DNA from 2 places in the Pedobacter sp. G11 genome. Region 2 is predicted to be linked to the other one. Evidence: riboswitches for the same ligand, from Rfam matches in the RefSeq annotation. Region 2 holds a riboswitch; the other holds the start of a gene.
What was found. Region 2 has a riboswitch for fluoride ahead of EA772_RS01745 (hypothetical protein). Riboswitches for the same ligand answer to the same signal wherever they lie in the genome.
Positions count from the first base shown of each region.

Region 1: it holds a riboswitch for fluoride, as region 2 does, so the genes downstream of both, EA772_RS07780 (voltage-gated chloride channel family protein) here and EA772_RS01745 (hypothetical protein) in region 2, are expected to answer to the same signal.

Region 1 covers NZ_CP034190.1:1,775,241-1,783,357, reverse strand. The annotation lists gene EA772_RS07795 (DUF4920 domain-containing protein) at 1-399, shown strand, start outside; gene EA772_RS07790 (branched-chain amino acid aminotransferase) at 531-1,595, opposite strand; gene EA772_RS07785 (tryptophan 2,3-dioxygenase family protein) at 1,734-2,699, opposite strand; fluoride riboswitch at 2,765-2,827, shown strand; gene EA772_RS07780 (voltage-gated chloride channel family protein) at 2,846-4,135, shown strand; gene EA772_RS07775 (HAD-IB family phosphatase) at 4,216-5,517, opposite strand; gene EA772_RS07770 (NAD-dependent epimerase/dehydratase family protein) at 5,517-6,482, opposite strand; gene EA772_RS07765 (formimidoylglutamase) at 6,554-7,735, shown strand; gene EA772_RS07760 (AhpC/TSA family protein) at 7,803-8,117, shown strand, end outside.
Region 2 covers NZ_CP034190.1:407,340-415,456, forward strand. The annotation lists gene EA772_RS01705 (serine hydrolase) at 1-26, shown strand, start outside; gene EA772_RS01710 (lipopolysaccharide biosynthesis protein) at 469-1,995, opposite strand; gene EA772_RS01715 (helix-turn-helix transcriptional regulator) at 2,339-2,668, shown strand; gene EA772_RS01720 (DUF6428 family protein) at 2,720-3,190, shown strand; gene EA772_RS01725 (GNAT family N-acetyltransferase) at 3,201-3,686, shown strand; gene EA772_RS01730 (arsenate reductase ArsC) at 3,693-4,118, shown strand; gene arsB (ACR3 family arsenite efflux transporter) at 4,118-5,203, shown strand; gene EA772_RS01740 (four-helix bundle copper-binding protein) at 5,568-5,804, opposite strand; fluoride riboswitch at 6,134-6,202, shown strand; gene EA772_RS01745 (hypothetical protein) at 6,245-6,799, shown strand; gene EA772_RS01750 (EamA family transporter) at 6,804-7,217, shown strand; gene eno (phosphopyruvate hydratase) at 7,276-8,117, shown strand, end outside.

The sequences.
Region 1 (8,117 bases), 1.4 Mb from region 2:
TATACTGGCCAAAAATTTGGCGAAGAGGTTAAACCAGGCAACGTGAAGCCTGCAGCTAAGATGGAAGCAGCAATGGGTGATAAAAAAACCGTTGATATGAAAATTGAAGGTAAGGTTGTTGATGTATGCAAGAAAAAAGGCTGCTGGATGACTTTGCAAATGCCAAACGGCGATCCGATGCGGGTAACCTTTAAAGATTACGCTTTCTTTATGCCAATGGATATTGTAGGAAAAAATGTTGTTTTAGATGGCATTGCTAAAAAACAAACCATCTCCGTAGAAACTTTACGTCACTACGCAGAAGATGCCAAAAAATCTCCTGAAGAAGTTGCAAAAATTACTGACCCTAAAAAGGAATTGGCTTTTGAAGCTAAAGGCGTGGTAATTTTGGATAAATAAGCGCAAGGATGAAAGAGCAAAGAGCAAAGAGCAAAGATAAAGGAGCAAGGATTAAAGCGCAAAGGATAGCTCAATAAAAAAGCCTCAAAATTTTTAAAATTTTGAGGCTTTTTTTATGCTAATAGATTGAACTATAAAACCCAGTTCCAACCAAATTCATCTGTTGCCAAACCGTAACGAATATCATTTAGTTTTTTAGCGATTCCATTTGAAACATTTCTTGTAGATGGATCGGTTAATTTATAGGTTTCGCCAAGGTAACCAATTTCACCTACGTGAGTTACTGTTGCAGCAGTACCCGCAGCAAAAGCTTCCGTTAAGCTTCCATTTTCAATTCCTTCAATTACTTCTTTCACAGAAACACGGCGTTCTTCAACCTCAATGCCAGCTTCTTTTGCAAGTTTGATAATGGTATCGCGAGTGACACCATCCAACACGGTGCTGCGTACGGAAGGAGTAATCAATTTACCATTAATTACAAAAATTAAATTGGCTGTTCCAGCTTCTTCAATATACTCATGAGTAACTGAATCTGTCCAGATTAATTGATCGAATCCTTCCTTTTTTGCTTGCTCGAAAGGATACAAAGAACGGGCGTAGTTCCCTGCTGTTTTAGCAAAACCAACGCCTCCTTCATCTGCACGTGTAAATTCAGTCTCAATCTTAACTTTCAATGCTGAACTATAATACGGACCAGTTGGTGTTGTCAGCAAAGCAAACTTATATGTATCTGAAGCTTTTACGCCAAGGTAAGGATCGGTTGCAAACATCACTGGACGAACATACAGGGCATAGTCTTCCTGATTTGGTACCCATTTTTCATCAACATTTATCAGCGCTGCTAAACCCTGCATGAAAACTTCTTCAGGAATAGTTGGCATCGACATTCTGGCAGCTGACTTATTGAAGCGTTCAAAATTCTTATCAGCTCGGAAAACACTAATCTTACCATCTGGTTGGCGATAAGCTTTTAAGCCTTCGAAAATAGCCTGACCATAATGAAGCGCTGAAATTGCCGGACTCATTGGAATAGGTCCGTAAGGAATAATTTGTAAATTTTTCCATTCGCCGTCTTCATAATCAGCGGTAAACATGTGATCGGTAAAAACCTTACCGAACGGTAATTGAGAAAAATCAGTAACTGTCAACCGTGTCTGATCAGCTTTAGTGATTTTTATATCTAATGTCTCGGTCATATTATTAAATTTTGAATGATAGAATTTCGAATGATATGCAAGCTGCAAATTAACCCACTCAATCTTTCAGTTATTCGATCATTGTTTTATTTGCGCAAATTAGGAAAAAACGAGCTTTTCTAATAGTGTTTTATGATATTAATCTTTGTTTTTGAGTGTTTTGAGTACACTAAGCACCCATCCTCTACCCCATTCTGCCATCTGCTCGTCCGTCCATAAAAATGGATAAAAGATTCTTTTTTGAAAACGTGGGGGCAAATATTTTTGCCAGTTTGTTCCACCAGTTGCAGCCACATCAACCGGGTCTTTTTCCAAATATCGAACGGCAGATTTATAATGAGACAAAGGCCACTCTACATTTACATACAGATCAAGCTTACGTAATTCATCGGCAAGCACTGAAACATCTGCTCCTTTAGCAGCCAGTTGATGATAAAGCGCAGAAAAATTGGTCAAAGAACGATCTTTAGCCAGCTGCAAAAATTGAGCAGCATATTTTTTAATAAACTGCTTTAAAGTTAAAGTTTGTTTTCCAGTTGCTAATTCGGTTGCACCAAATTTCCAATAGATATTTTCAAATTGTTCTTCAATGGTTGCGCTACTTAGTTCATCACGCTTGCTCTTATCCACAAGGCGGATAAAATCTGTGGCACAAATTTCAATCATACGGTATTGACCAGATTGGAAACCACTTGCAGGCAGAAGGGACATGCGGAATTTCAAAAATTGTTCTTTCTCCATGCCATCAACCATAACCTCAAAAGAAGTAGTCAGAGCATTAAAGTATGCATTGATTCTTTTAACCCTAGCTGTAAAAAACTCAACTGTTAAATTTTCATGTTCCGCAATCTGTCTGCACTCATGTAAAGCCAGTTTAAAATAAAGTTCAGTTATCTGATGATACATGATGAAAATTTCCTCATCAGGAATAGGCGTTTTCGGACTTTGCAGACTCAACAGGGTATCTAGATGGATGTAATCCCAATAGGTCAGAAAATCGGCATAAAGCAGGCCATCAAGATAGGAAGCCATATCCTGCCCCATTGCAGTATACTTTTCCTGTAGTTGATTTAGTTTATCTTTAATTTCTGGTGTAAAATCCATTGTTTTGTTTTATCCATACAAAGTTGATAAAGATTTTGGTAGAACTAACTAAAAATCTCTACTTTTGAAGCAATGGCGATGGGGTACCGCCAAAACCGCCAGAACAGGCTGATGACTCCTACGATTTTATTTAAAATTGAATTCAAATGCCTGTTAAAAAGTTAACGGAAGAATTTCTTCTGTCTTTTAGTCTCTTAGTAAAGCAAGATTTTGGTCGCGTTTTCTTGAATATTCTTAAGTGGTTATTCTTTTCTGTAACGATTGGATGCATTGTTGGCTCTGCCTCTGCATTATTTTTAGTAACTCTTAATTGGGCAACGAATTATCGCGAAAGCCATCTCTGGATAATTTCCATTTTGCCTATTGCCGGTTTAGTTATTGGTTTGGCTTACCAATATTGGGGTAAAGAAGTAGTAAAGGGAAATAATCTTTTAATTGAGGAATTACAATCGCCAAAAAAAATAATACCACTGGTTATGGCACCTCTTATTTTCGCAGGCACTATTATTACTCATTTATTTGGTGGCTCTGCCGGACGAGAGGGAACGGCCGTTCAAATTGGTGGCGCTTTTGCAGATCAATTTACTAAGGTATTTAAACTAAACCCCAATGATCGAAAAATCATTTTAATTAGCGGCATAAGTGCGGGCTTCGCATCCGTTTTTGGAACACCACTGGCTGGTGCTGTTTTTGGGTTGGAGGTTTTTGTAGTTGGATCTTTAATGTACAGTGCCATTTTGCCCTCGTTTATTACTGCTATAATTGCTGATTATGCTTGCAAAGCCTGGGGTGTTGGCCATACACACTATTCAATATCGGCAATACCAGAAATGAATACGATATCTTTACTATTATCGATGACAGCTGGAATTTTATTTGGCTTAACCGCCAGAAGCTTTTCAGCCCTAAATCATTCCATTTCAAACCTATTTAGTATTATCAAATATCCACCTTTAAGACCACTTTTTGGAGGGATTTTACTTATTGCCATGATCTATCTAATTGATAATACTCGCTTTATTGGCTTGGGTATCCCTGTTATCTCTGAATCGTTTACGAAGCAAGAACCCTATTATACTTTTGCCATTAAACTCTTTTTAACAGCACTAACCTTAGGCTGTGGATTTAAAGGTGGAGAAGTAACACCATTGTTTTTTATAGGTGCAACACTAGGCAGTTTCTTGAGTGTTTTTATGCCTTTACCCGTTGGGTTATTGGCAGGAATGGGCTTTGTTGCCGTTTTTTCTGGGGCGGCAAATACGCCATTGGCTTGTATTTTTATGGGTGTAGAATTATTTGGAACCGACTCAGGAGTTTTCATCGCCTTGGCTTGCATAACAGCCTATTTATTTTCTGGCCACAAGGGTATATACAGATCGCAAATGATCGGCAGCTCTAAGCATTTATTTTTAAAAAGGCATCAGTTTTTACGATAGTTTCTGCTAAGCACTTTGTGAATTGGCTTTGGCAACTTACATTTATCAAATCGATAATTGAGCTCCCAAAGCCTTGTAAATTAATACAATACCCTAAACTTGATGGTATGTTCAATCTTCTTCAGTGATTTAAATAACTGTTTATCGTATTCTGTATTGATATCTGTGATGGCATATCCAATTTCAGGGTTAGTCATTAAAAACTGACTCACAATGTTAATATCATGTTTAGCAAAAACGGTATTGATTTTCGCCATGATACCCGGAACGTTTTTGTGAATATGAATTAACCTGTGCGATTTATCAATTTTAGGCAACTGTAAATTGGGAAAATTGCTACTCAGATACGTTGCGCCCGTATTCATAAAATCTGCAACACGCTTAGGTACAAAATCAATGTTTCGGGGATTATTTTTCGGATCATCGAAAACCACGATGCCTTGTTTGGTACAAAGGTCTAGGTCAATTTTGTTTTTAGCGTTACCTAAATAACCAATCGTTTTGAGCTTGGCTGCGTTCTTCAATTGTTCCCTATCCATTTTCTCGCCGTCACCGAAAATGATGATGCCAACATCCTTCACATATTTTTCTTCGAACGAGGTTTTATGCCTGATGGATAAACCATCATTTTTTAATATCGAAATAGTTAAAGGATCTACATTCCCGATAACCAGACACAAGATTCTATTTTTTGGATAAGAAATGGCTCTTGGCAGATCATTTACGTAGAGAAACTCGTCGAAACTCGGTGTAACATGATCGGCCCTGGAAACAATACTTTCACGGGCAATATTTTCCGTAAAAGCAAAAAACTTGTTAATCAATCCACTTTCGCGTAATTGAAAATCAGAATAACCATCACCAATACCGAACAGTTCGCCTTCCAACTTTAAATGCTGCAACAATTTCACCTTCCCACCTTCCTCGCTCAAAGGATTGGCATGGTCATAATCGATTATTTTTCCATCACCTGTGGTTACAAAAGTGTTGGCATAAATATTCTCCTTTTTAATATGATACTGACTCACTACCGGGGTGATAAATTCCTTAAATCCTCCGGAAACGATGAGTACTTCGTCTGCATGTTTTTTGAAAAACTCAGCATTGCGGGAAAATGAAGTGGAGACTTTTTTCTTTAAATGTTTAATCAGCAGCTTTAGATGGTCTTCATTCGCTTCTAAAAGCTTAACTCGCTGCGCCAAACTTTCGGAAAAGGAAAGTTTACCTTCCATTGCAAAGTTAGTATAGTCTTCAATTTTTTGGAAAATAGCCTCTTTGTCTGGGTGGTTCTTCAAAGAGATTCTGGCGAGTTCATCAAGCGCTTCTACCTGTGTAAAAGTGCTATCGAAATCGATAATGTAATACGCTTTTTGTTTGGGCATTATTTTAAATGTTGGATAATTTCTCGAATGCTTTGTTCAACTGGTTTAAAAACGATTCCAGTTTGATCAATCACCTTATTATTATTGTAATAACTTAATGTAACACTGCTGTTTGCGGTATCTTTTGTTATTGATGGCTCTTTACCAGTGAAAACAGAAATAAATTTCAGTGCCCTCCAGGCTATGCCAAGCATCCAGGGTTTTGCTTCTTTGGTAGGTGGCTTAACTCCAAAACCGTTTGCGATTTGAGTAAACAAGTGTTTGTAATGAACATCTCCCGCGGAAATGATATAGCGTTCTCCTGAAACTTCACTATCCATCAATAAAATCATCGTTTTGGCAACATCTTCAACATCTACAAAACCCGATGCGCCATCAGTATAAAATGGGAAGCCATCCTTTACCAGTTTGAAAATGGCACCGCTTCCTTCAAAGCCCGCATTTTTGCCAATAATTACTGATGGGTTTACGATTACCGCATTTAAACCTTCATTAACGCCCCGCCAAACTTCCATTTCACCCTCGTACTTAGACAGGCCATAAGCGTGGGCTTTTGCATCATATTCCCAAAAATCCTTTTCAGTAATTTCTTTATTCCCTTTTTTTGCAAGCCCCAGTGCAGCAATGGAGCTTACATGTAAAAGCCTGCAGTTACGTTCTATGCAAAGGTTTACGATATTAGACGTACCATCTATATTTACATGAAATAACTTTTTTTTGTGCTTAGCATTGAGTGAAACAAATGCCGCACAGTGGTAAACCTGCGTAACATTTTCAAAAGCATCTTCTAAATCAGATAGTTCATTGATGTCGGCTTCAATCCATTCTACTGTACTGATAGCTGAAATGAGTGCGGGAATTTTTGAGTTTTTCCGTTTCAACGCCCGAACTGCTAAACCTTTATCGGTTAACTGTTTTATCAATTCAGATCCTAAAAATCCCGTGCCTCCGGTTACCAGTATCATTTTATTTTTTTCGAGCTATATGTGGAAATACGCATTCAAAAATAGATATTTGAGCCGAGAGTTTTAAATATATGTCATTAACGGATTTCTTTTCCCCAGTAAACGTAGATAGTTTTACACCAAAACAAGGATTTTTAACCAGTCAGCTGGGTTTAAAAGCCCACATTTTTACAGAATCATTTCCTGATTTTGAAGAAAACACTTACGATTTAGCCATTTTCGGCGTACTGGATGGTAGAGGTGCAGTTAATAACGAAGGCTGTGCGCTGGCACCTGATTATTTCAGAGAAAAGTTTTATAAATTAAATGAAGGCGCTTTTACAAGCAGAATTGTTGACCTAGGAAACATCAAACATGGGGCTACGATAGCTGATACTTATGTTGCCGTTAAAATGGTGGTTTCGGAGCTGATCAAGAAAGATATTATTCCAATTATCATTGGTGGAGGACAGGATTTAACTTATGCACAATATCTTGGTTATGAAGATTTAGAGCAAAAAGTTGATCTGGTGATTATTGATAATCAATTTGATATTGGCGATGATGACAATGAAGGAATTGCAACCCGGTCAGATTGCTATTTAAACAAAATATTTCTTCATCAACCCAACTATCTGTTTAACTACAGCAATATCGGCTATCAGACTTATTTTGTAAACCAGGAGAGTTTGAGTGTGATGGATAAGCTGTATTTTGATGTGCATAGGTTAGGCGAATTTGCACAGGATATTACTTTAACAGAACCAATTATCCGCAATGCGAATATGATTAGCTTCGATCTTGGCGCAATTCGTTCGGCAGATGCAGCAGCAAATGCAAATACAACACCAAATGGCTTTGATGGCGAAGAAGCTTGCAGAATTGCCCGTTATGCAGGCATGAACGATAAGTTAACATCAATAGGATTTTATGAGTTTAATCCGGCTTATGACAATAATAGCCAAACCGCCTTTTTACTGGCGCAAATGATCTGGTATTTTATGGATGGCTTTTATGCACGGAAAAAAGATTTTCCTTTAACGCCAAAATCGCAATTTATGATTTACAGAACCAGTTTAAAAGATGGGTCAGGGGAAATGGCATTTGTAAAGAGTAAAAAGTCAGACCGCTGGTGGATGCAGGTTCCCTACCCTTCCGGGCAGTCAAAAAATGAGCGCTACCACTTGGTTCCTTGCCGTTATGATGATTACCAAACTGCTGTAAATGGCGAAATGCCAGATTTATGGTGGAGAACCTTCCAAAAGCTATCATAATTTTACACAAGCTTTTACGTTCTAAAAAGCATATATTCCTAACTTTGAAAAACACTAAATCATTTCAATGAAAAAAATATTTTTGGCTGCAATTGCATTATTGCCATTTGCAGCTTTCGCTCAAAAACCTTTTACTTTAAATGGAACAATAAAAGGACTTAAAACCGGTGATAAAATTTACCTGGTTTACCGAGCTGGTGACCAATCAATCACCGACTCTACTACCGTAACCAACGGAGCATTTGCATTTAAGGGTGCGTTGACTGATCCGGCTTCGGGAAATTTGTTCCTGAACAAAAACCCGTATGTTAACCGCCCCGGAAAAGATGAGATTCTAGATTATAATACTTTTTATCTGGAGCCTACAAATATTAAAATAAAC
Region 2 (8,117 bases):
AAGCACAACCGACAAAGATTCACTGACGCAACTAAAACTACCGATAACAAGGTTCTATCTCGTTGTATGCACTTTGTAGGATGCCTACCTATTTTGTATTAATATATACATCTAATATTGGAAGGGTAGAAAATCAACCTTCTAGGAGTTTTCAAATTTTTCTCAAAAAACGAATATTAATTTGCTATTATAAATTACCATTTACTCATTATCAAAAAATAAAAATTAAATTTGATTAATGAAATGAGTTTATGATAAAATAGGAAAATAGCGGAGTACTTTAGGACAATAGTTGGCGACACTGCTTACTATAATATTCTCAAGCCCTACCTTCTGAAACTTATTAAAAAAGTAGGGAATACTGATAGGGTTTGAAAAAATATTTACCATTTATAGCGATTTTCAACTGCATGTAGAAGGCCTAGGATTCAACAAACAACATTCCTAATTTTCCAGTTGTTTGTTAGCTTAAGATAAAAATTTAGAAATTAAAGGCATTTTTTTTAACTCTGCTCTTTCAAATTTTAAGATAATAGAGAGATATATCATGATCAAAAGTGTGGCTACTGGAAAACGTATCAGTATTTGCCTCCTATTGGGCCAGAACTCAGATATTGAATCGATACTCACTTTTATAAAATAAAAAATAAGCATTAAAGTTAGATAAGTTAATATCCTTTTTACTGGATATGGAACTGGAAAGTATTTTTGTCCGATAAAATATGTAATAATCACCATACTTGCATAACAGACGAGCGTGGTCCAAGCAGCTGCATACATTCCCCAAAGCGGAATGAAAAAATAATTGCCTGTCAAGGTAATGAGTGCACCTATAAACGTGATATATACACCTATGCGCATGCGATCGGTTATTTTGTACCATACCGAGAGATTATAGTAGATTCCTAAACATATATTTGCAGCCAATAGGATTGGAACAATAGGTAATCCAGAACGATATGAAACACCAATCATAAATTTCAGAACATCAAGGTATAATGCAGAAAATAGAAAAGCTATTGAAAGTGTAATTACAAACCACTTCATAACACGCGCGTACAGTAAGGGTGCGTTTTTTTCTTTTGATTGATTAAAGAAAAAAGGTTCTGCAGCCATCTTAAAGGCTTGTATAAACAATGTAATGAAAATGGCTAACTTATAGTTGGCCGAATAAATACCAACAATTCTTTTAGCATCAACACCCGTAGGTAGAAGCTTAGCCAGCATTTGGCGATCCATTACTTCATTAATCATTCCAGCCAAGCCAATTAAGATCATAGGAAAACTATATAAAAACAGCTGACTCCATATTTTCTTATTAATTTTAAATCTAAAGTCTTTCCATTCTTTATAAAGCATTAGAAATACAAACATATTCTGTAACACATTAGCCAATAGAAGAAAGCCTACACGGTTATTATCCTTGATCCAATTTGCTATGAAATCAGTGGAATAGGCTTCCGCATATTTAGGCAGCCAAATCAAGAATAATAAGGTGAAAAGGATGTTAATTATGATGCCAAATAACTTGACAAAAGCATATTTTTTCGGGCGATTTTCCTGACGCAATCTGGCAAATGGAATGGCACTTATCGAATCTAATCCTATCAGGCAAAGGCATAATAGTATATATTCAGGATGCCGTCCCAAGTTCATGAAGTTACTTATGGGCACGCAAAAAAAGGAAAATAAGACAAAAAATCCTAGAGTACTAACGATAAGTGAACCGAATGCTGTATCAAAAAGATACTTGCGATCTACTCCGTTTTTATTAGAAAAGCGAAAAAAACCCGTTTCAAACCCGTAAATAAATAAAATGTTAACGACTGCAATCCAAGAATACAGTAAGCTATAGTCACCATAATCCTGTACACCAGATTTATCAGTCATCAGGTAAGTAAGAAGAGGGGTGAGAAGATAATTTAGAAACTTCGCTCCGATGCTACTAACCCCATACCACAATGTTTGACCCGCTAATTGTTTAATGTCTCTCAATCGAAAAAATTAAGTTCGAATTTAACAAAATGAATCAGAAAGAATACGATTTTATTTCTTATGTAAACGGTTCAATATATCAATTTAAGAATATATCGTTTATTTGAATAGGACATTAGATAATCTGAAACTATAAAAAAGATATTATCAATTCTTCCGTTTTGTATTATCAAAAAACGGTGAATTTTTGATAGGTATTCAGATTCGCCTTTAAATTAGTCTCACAAAACGAACATTAAGTATCAATGATTACCAACTAGAGAATAATAAAATAACTCATAAGGTATAATTAGAAATAGTTTGCACTATAAGATTATATATCGTAATATTGCAATACATAGTTATGGGACTTACAAGAACAGAAATATTCAGCACTGAACAGAATGAATTGGCAACGTTATTAAAAGCGCTGGCCCACCCAGCCCGTATCGCAATTTTGCAGAGGATCCTTGCTTCGAATACATGCATTTGTGGCGACCTGGTAGAAGAACTGGGTCTAGCCCAGGCTACTATATCCCAACATTTGAAAGAATTAAAAACTGCTGGAATTATTCAGGGTACCATTGAAGGGGTAAGTGTTTGTTACTGTATTGATCCGGTAACCTGGAAATTAATAGAGACCCGAATGGGCGCTTTTTTAGGCGCTTACAAACAAGAAGCTGACTGCTGTTAGTTTTTTTAAAGATTAAATCAATCGTTAAATTGCAATATTAAATATATCGTTATGAAACTATCAGAAATTAAAGAAATCCTGGCTAAAAGAGAAAGTGTTAATTTTAAACTAGAGAACGGTCAGGCTGTGCCTGAGCATTTTCATGTTACTGAAGTTGGTGTGATCACAAAAGATTTTATTGACTGTGGAGGTACCGTGCGCCATGAGAAAGTAGCAAATTTCCAGCTTTGGGATGCCAATGACTTTGAGCACCGTTTGAAAGCAGGAAAATTATTGAACATCATTTCTTTGTCTGAGCAGGTTATCGGTATGGAAGATCTTGATATAGAAGTAGAATACCAATCTGAAACCATTGGTAAATATGACCTAGCCTTTGATGGGGATAACTTTGTTTTAATCTCAAAAACGACTGCTTGCCTTGCCATGGACAAATGCGGCATTCCGGCAAAAAAAGAAAAACTGGAAATGGTAAACCTGGCAGGTGATGCAAATACTTGTACTCCAGGTGGTGGCTGCTGCTAAATAAAAGCACATGGGGATTAGAATTTTAGTTACTTCAGATTGGGACCAGGTGAAATCTATTTATGAAAAGGGAATTGCGACTGGCAATGCCACTTTTCAAACCACTGCCCCAACCTTTGAGGAATGGGACGATTCACATTTAAAAACTTGTCGGTTTGTCCATGATCTCAATGGTATTGTGCGTGGATGGGCAGCATTAACCCCTGTTTCTTCCAGATGCGTTTATGCCGGGGTTGCAGAAGTCAGCGTTTACGTTGATCCGGCATTTAGTGGAAAAGGTATTGGATCTAGTCTGCTTAATAAGCTAGTCAAAACAAGTGAACAGGAAGGCATCTGGACTTTGCAGGCTGGAATTTTTCCGGAAAATGCATCAAGCTTAAAAATCCATGAGAAAGCTGGTTTCAGGATCCTTGGTATTAGGGAAAAGATTGGAAAACAACATGGCATTTGGCGGGATACCGTCCTATTAGAAAGAAGAAGTCAAACCATAATTTAAAGTAAATTGAAAAATATATTAGTCCTGTGTACAGGAAATAGCTGCAGAAGCCAGCTTGCTGAAGGTTACCTGCATCATTATGCAGAAGGTAAAGCCAATATCTATAGTGCCGGGATTGAGACTCATGGTGTGAACCCTAAAGCGGTTCAGGTCATGGCAGAAGACCACATTGACATTTCATCCCACACTTCTAACCACGTAGATGAATACTTGTCTATTCATTTTGATGCAGTGATCACCGTATGTGACAATGCAAACGAAGCCTGTCCTTATTTCCCAGGCAAGGTAGAACGCTTTCACCAGAACTTTCCGGATCCTGCAAAAGCAACAGGAACGGATGAAGAAATCATGGACGAATTCAGAAGGGTCAGAGACCTGATCAAAGTTTACTCGGCTGACTTTATCAGCGAACATATAAACCAAAAGATTTAATGAGTGCAAATAATTGTGCCCCTGTGTCCGAAAGAAAGAAACTTGGTTTCCTTGACAGGTATTTAACCTTATGGATATTCATTGCTATGGCGCTGGGAGTGAGCATAGGTTATTTCGTTCCTTCATCTTCCGGGTTTATTAATTCGTTTTCCAGTGGCACTACAAATATCCCTTTAGCTATTGGACTGATCCTGATGATGTACCCTCCGCTTGCAAAGGTGAGTTATGAAAAAATGGGAGAAGTATTCAAAGACACCAAAGTATTGAGCGTTTCGCTAATACTAAACTGGGTAGTCGGGCCTTTACTAATGTTTTTTTTGGCCATCATATTCTTAAAAGACTATCCGGAATATATGGTGGGACTGATCCTGATTGGACTTGCCAGATGTATTGCCATGGTGGTGGTCTGGAATGAACTTGCCGAAGGAAACAGGGAATATGCAGCGGGACTAATTGCCTTAAACAGTATTTTCCAGGTCTTGTTATACAGTGTATTTGCCTATATTTTTATTACGGTATTGCCGCCTTATTTTGGATTGAAAGGCCTGGAAGTCAATATTACCATTGGCGAAATTGCAAAAAGTGTGGCGGTTTATCTAGGGTTACCTTTTGCGCTTGGAATCATTTCAAGATATGCGCTGATCAGTCTTAAGGGAAAAGAATGGTTTAATAATGTCTTCGTACCTATGATTTCGCCCATTACCCTTATTGCTTTACTTTTCACGATTGTGATCATGTTCAGTTTAAAAGGAGAGTTAATCGTACACATCCCGATGGATGTGGTTAGAATTGCCATTCCACTGGTCATTTATTTTTCCATCATGTTTGTCATGAGCTTTTTTGCAGGACGTTATTTTGGGGCAGATTACTCCAAGAGCGCTTCTATCGCATTTACGGCAACCGGGAACAATTTTGAACTCGCTATTGCAGTAGCCATTGGCGTATTTGGGATCAATTCAGGTCAGGCATTTGCCGGAGTGATCGGACCTTTAGTAGAAGTCCCTGCACTGATCGCCCTGGTGAACCTTGCTTTTTACATCAGGAAAAAATATTATCTTTCTAATCCTGTAAATTCAAGAAAATAATGAATATTATACTTTTTCATGAATGAAGGGCTTAAATTACCCCATATAAATAGCGAGGTGTCTCAAAAAACGAACTTTAATTTGTCATTATATTTTATCATTTACTCATTATCAAAAACTAAAAATTGAGTTTGATTAATGAAATGAGTTTATGATTATATAGGAAAAAAGCGGAGTACAGCAGTATAATCGTAGGCAACTCTGCTAAGTATAATCCATTCTTAAGCCACGCCTCCTGAAAACTTATTAAATAATCAGGGAATAATGAAAATAAAATGAATGGAATAAATTTGCCTATTTATAAAAATGAAAGGGCAACTAGAATGCTGCCCTTAATCAATTAATGCTCACGGTGATTGGCATCTTAAGCAGCTACTCCTGTCATTCTTCTGCATTCTTCCGCACAAGCCTTACAAGCATCTGCACATTCCTGACAATGCTGGGTATGATGATTACTACACTCATCTCCGCATTGCTGGCAAATATCTGCGCAAATACGGCAAATGTCTTGAGCAAAAGAGCTACCCATACTCATCAATTGAGCGGCAGAGTAGCAGATGGCTGCACATTGCATATCAAGCTCAATACACCGCGCCATCATTTTCACGTCTTCTTCCTGAGTGCATGAACTTGCACAATGATTGCAAATTGAAGCACACTTTAAGCATGCATCAATACAGTTTTTCCATTCATGGTATCCCATAACTTTAATTTTTTAGGGTTATAAAAAAAATTCCTATATAGATAACATGGTTATTTCCAGGCGGTTTCATTTTGTTTAAGAAAAGCTTTAATCCCGTGATATGATGCTTGTTTAAACGGTAGAAGAATAAGAAACTGGTTCTCGTATTCAAATAAGGAGGAATAGTGATAAATTAAATTCTCAACACCTACTTTAAGATTTTGCACATCATTTTATTAGTATTATATTTGCAATACGGAAATGGTGTCCTTCCGATTCAACCGCTTTTTTCAAAAGCTGATGGCGCCTACAATAGAAATTCCAGCAGGTAATAAAATCTGCCGGTCAAAGTATTGTAGGTGAAAAAATTAAAAATAAATTCTCAACTCTTATTGCTGGCAGCTATCTTAATTGCGCTTGTCTTACTTTGTCTGTCTGCCAAAGTGAGATCAGTGTTAGCAATGGTCCTGCCGGTTGAAACTGAATGGTTCTTGTGGATAAATCAGCACCATAATGCATTCTGGGATACGATCATGTACTGGGCCAGTGATAAGCGTTTTTGGCTTCCTTTTTATGCCTTCATTATTTATTGCCTCTTCCAGAATTTCTGCAAAAAAATTTGGCAGGTTCTTATTACCATTGCGCTACTAGTTGCTAGTGCAGATCAGATTGCTTCAGGACTGATTAAAAACACCGTTAAGCGTCTACGCCCTTCCCATGAACCGAATCTAACTACGATCATTCATTTAAGTAAAGCAGGTGCGGGTGGGATGTATGGATGGCCATCCGCTCTTTCATCACCTATCTTCAAAAGCATTCTTTCCGCTGGTTCGGCATTTACCGGATCATTGCCGGAGCAACGGTTCTTGTACTCATTTACTTTGGAATTATTCAATAACGGAAAATTAACATAAAACTATGTGGTGGATCTACGCGCTATTATCAGCTTTCTTTGCTTCCCTTACGGCCATCTTTGCAAAAGTCGGCGTAACCAATGTCAATTCTGATTTGGCTACTGCCATACGAACGGTGGTAATACTGATTGTAGCCTGGGGGATCGTAATGGCCAGAGGCGAACTTAAAGGAATTACGGAACTGTCAAAGCATAACCTGCTATTTCTTTTTTTATCTGGCCTTGCCACCGGCTTGTCCTGGATATTCTACTACAAGGCTTTGCAGATCGGGAAAGTGTCCCAGGTCGCCCCTTTTGATAAGTTGAGTGTTGCCCTAACTATTATACTTGCAATGGTGTTCCTGAAAGAAGCTCTTACCCTGAAAGTATTCTTTGGTGCCCTGCTGATCATTGGGGGAACACTGGTTTTGATCTTTTGAGAAACTCAATTATTTGTAAGCAACCGAAATACTAAAAATCAATATAAAACAAAAAACTATGAAATTAACTAAAATTCATGCCCGTGAAATTTTGGATTCCAGGGGCAATCCGACAGTAGAAGTAGAAGTCACTCTTAACGGAACAACAGCAAGGGGTATTTCTCCATCCGGGGCAAGTACGGGTGAAAAAGAAGCCGTAGAGCTTAGAGATGGTGATCCAGAGCGCCATAATGGTAAAGGCGTGGAAAAAGCAGTAAAAGGGATTAACGTCGAAGTCGGCAAATCAGTCACCGGCTTATCCTTTGAGGGTCAGCAGGCCTTCGATGATCATATAATTGGTCTGGATGGAACCGAGAATAAATCAAGGCTCGGCGCAAATGCGATGCTTGCGGCCTCAATCGCCTTCGCCCGGGCTTCGGCCGTTGCAAAAGGGATTCCCTTGTATAGGCAGCTAGTGGAAAGGGAAGGTTACGTAATGCCCGTACCGTGCATGAATGTCATTAATGGGGGAAGGCATTCTGATAACAACATCGATTTTCAGGAATTTATGATTGCCCCTCATAACGCCCCCTCGTTTAAGGAAAGTATCCGTATGGGCGAAGCTGTTTTTCATTCCCTGAGAAGTCTGCTAAAAGCGAAAGGCTATTATACCGGAGTTGGTGACGAAGGTGGGTTTGCGCCAAATCTGAGTTCTAATGAGGAAGCCGTCCAAATCATCATGGAAGCGATACATATTGCCGGTTTTGCTCCAGGCAAGGATATTTCCCTTTGTCTTGACCCAGCGACCAGCGAAATGTGGAATAATGGAAAATATGAATTTTATAAAAGTTCTAAAGAACGGATCACAACAGATGAAATGATTGGCTTTTGGGAAGGATGGTTAAAAGAGTACCCAATTAT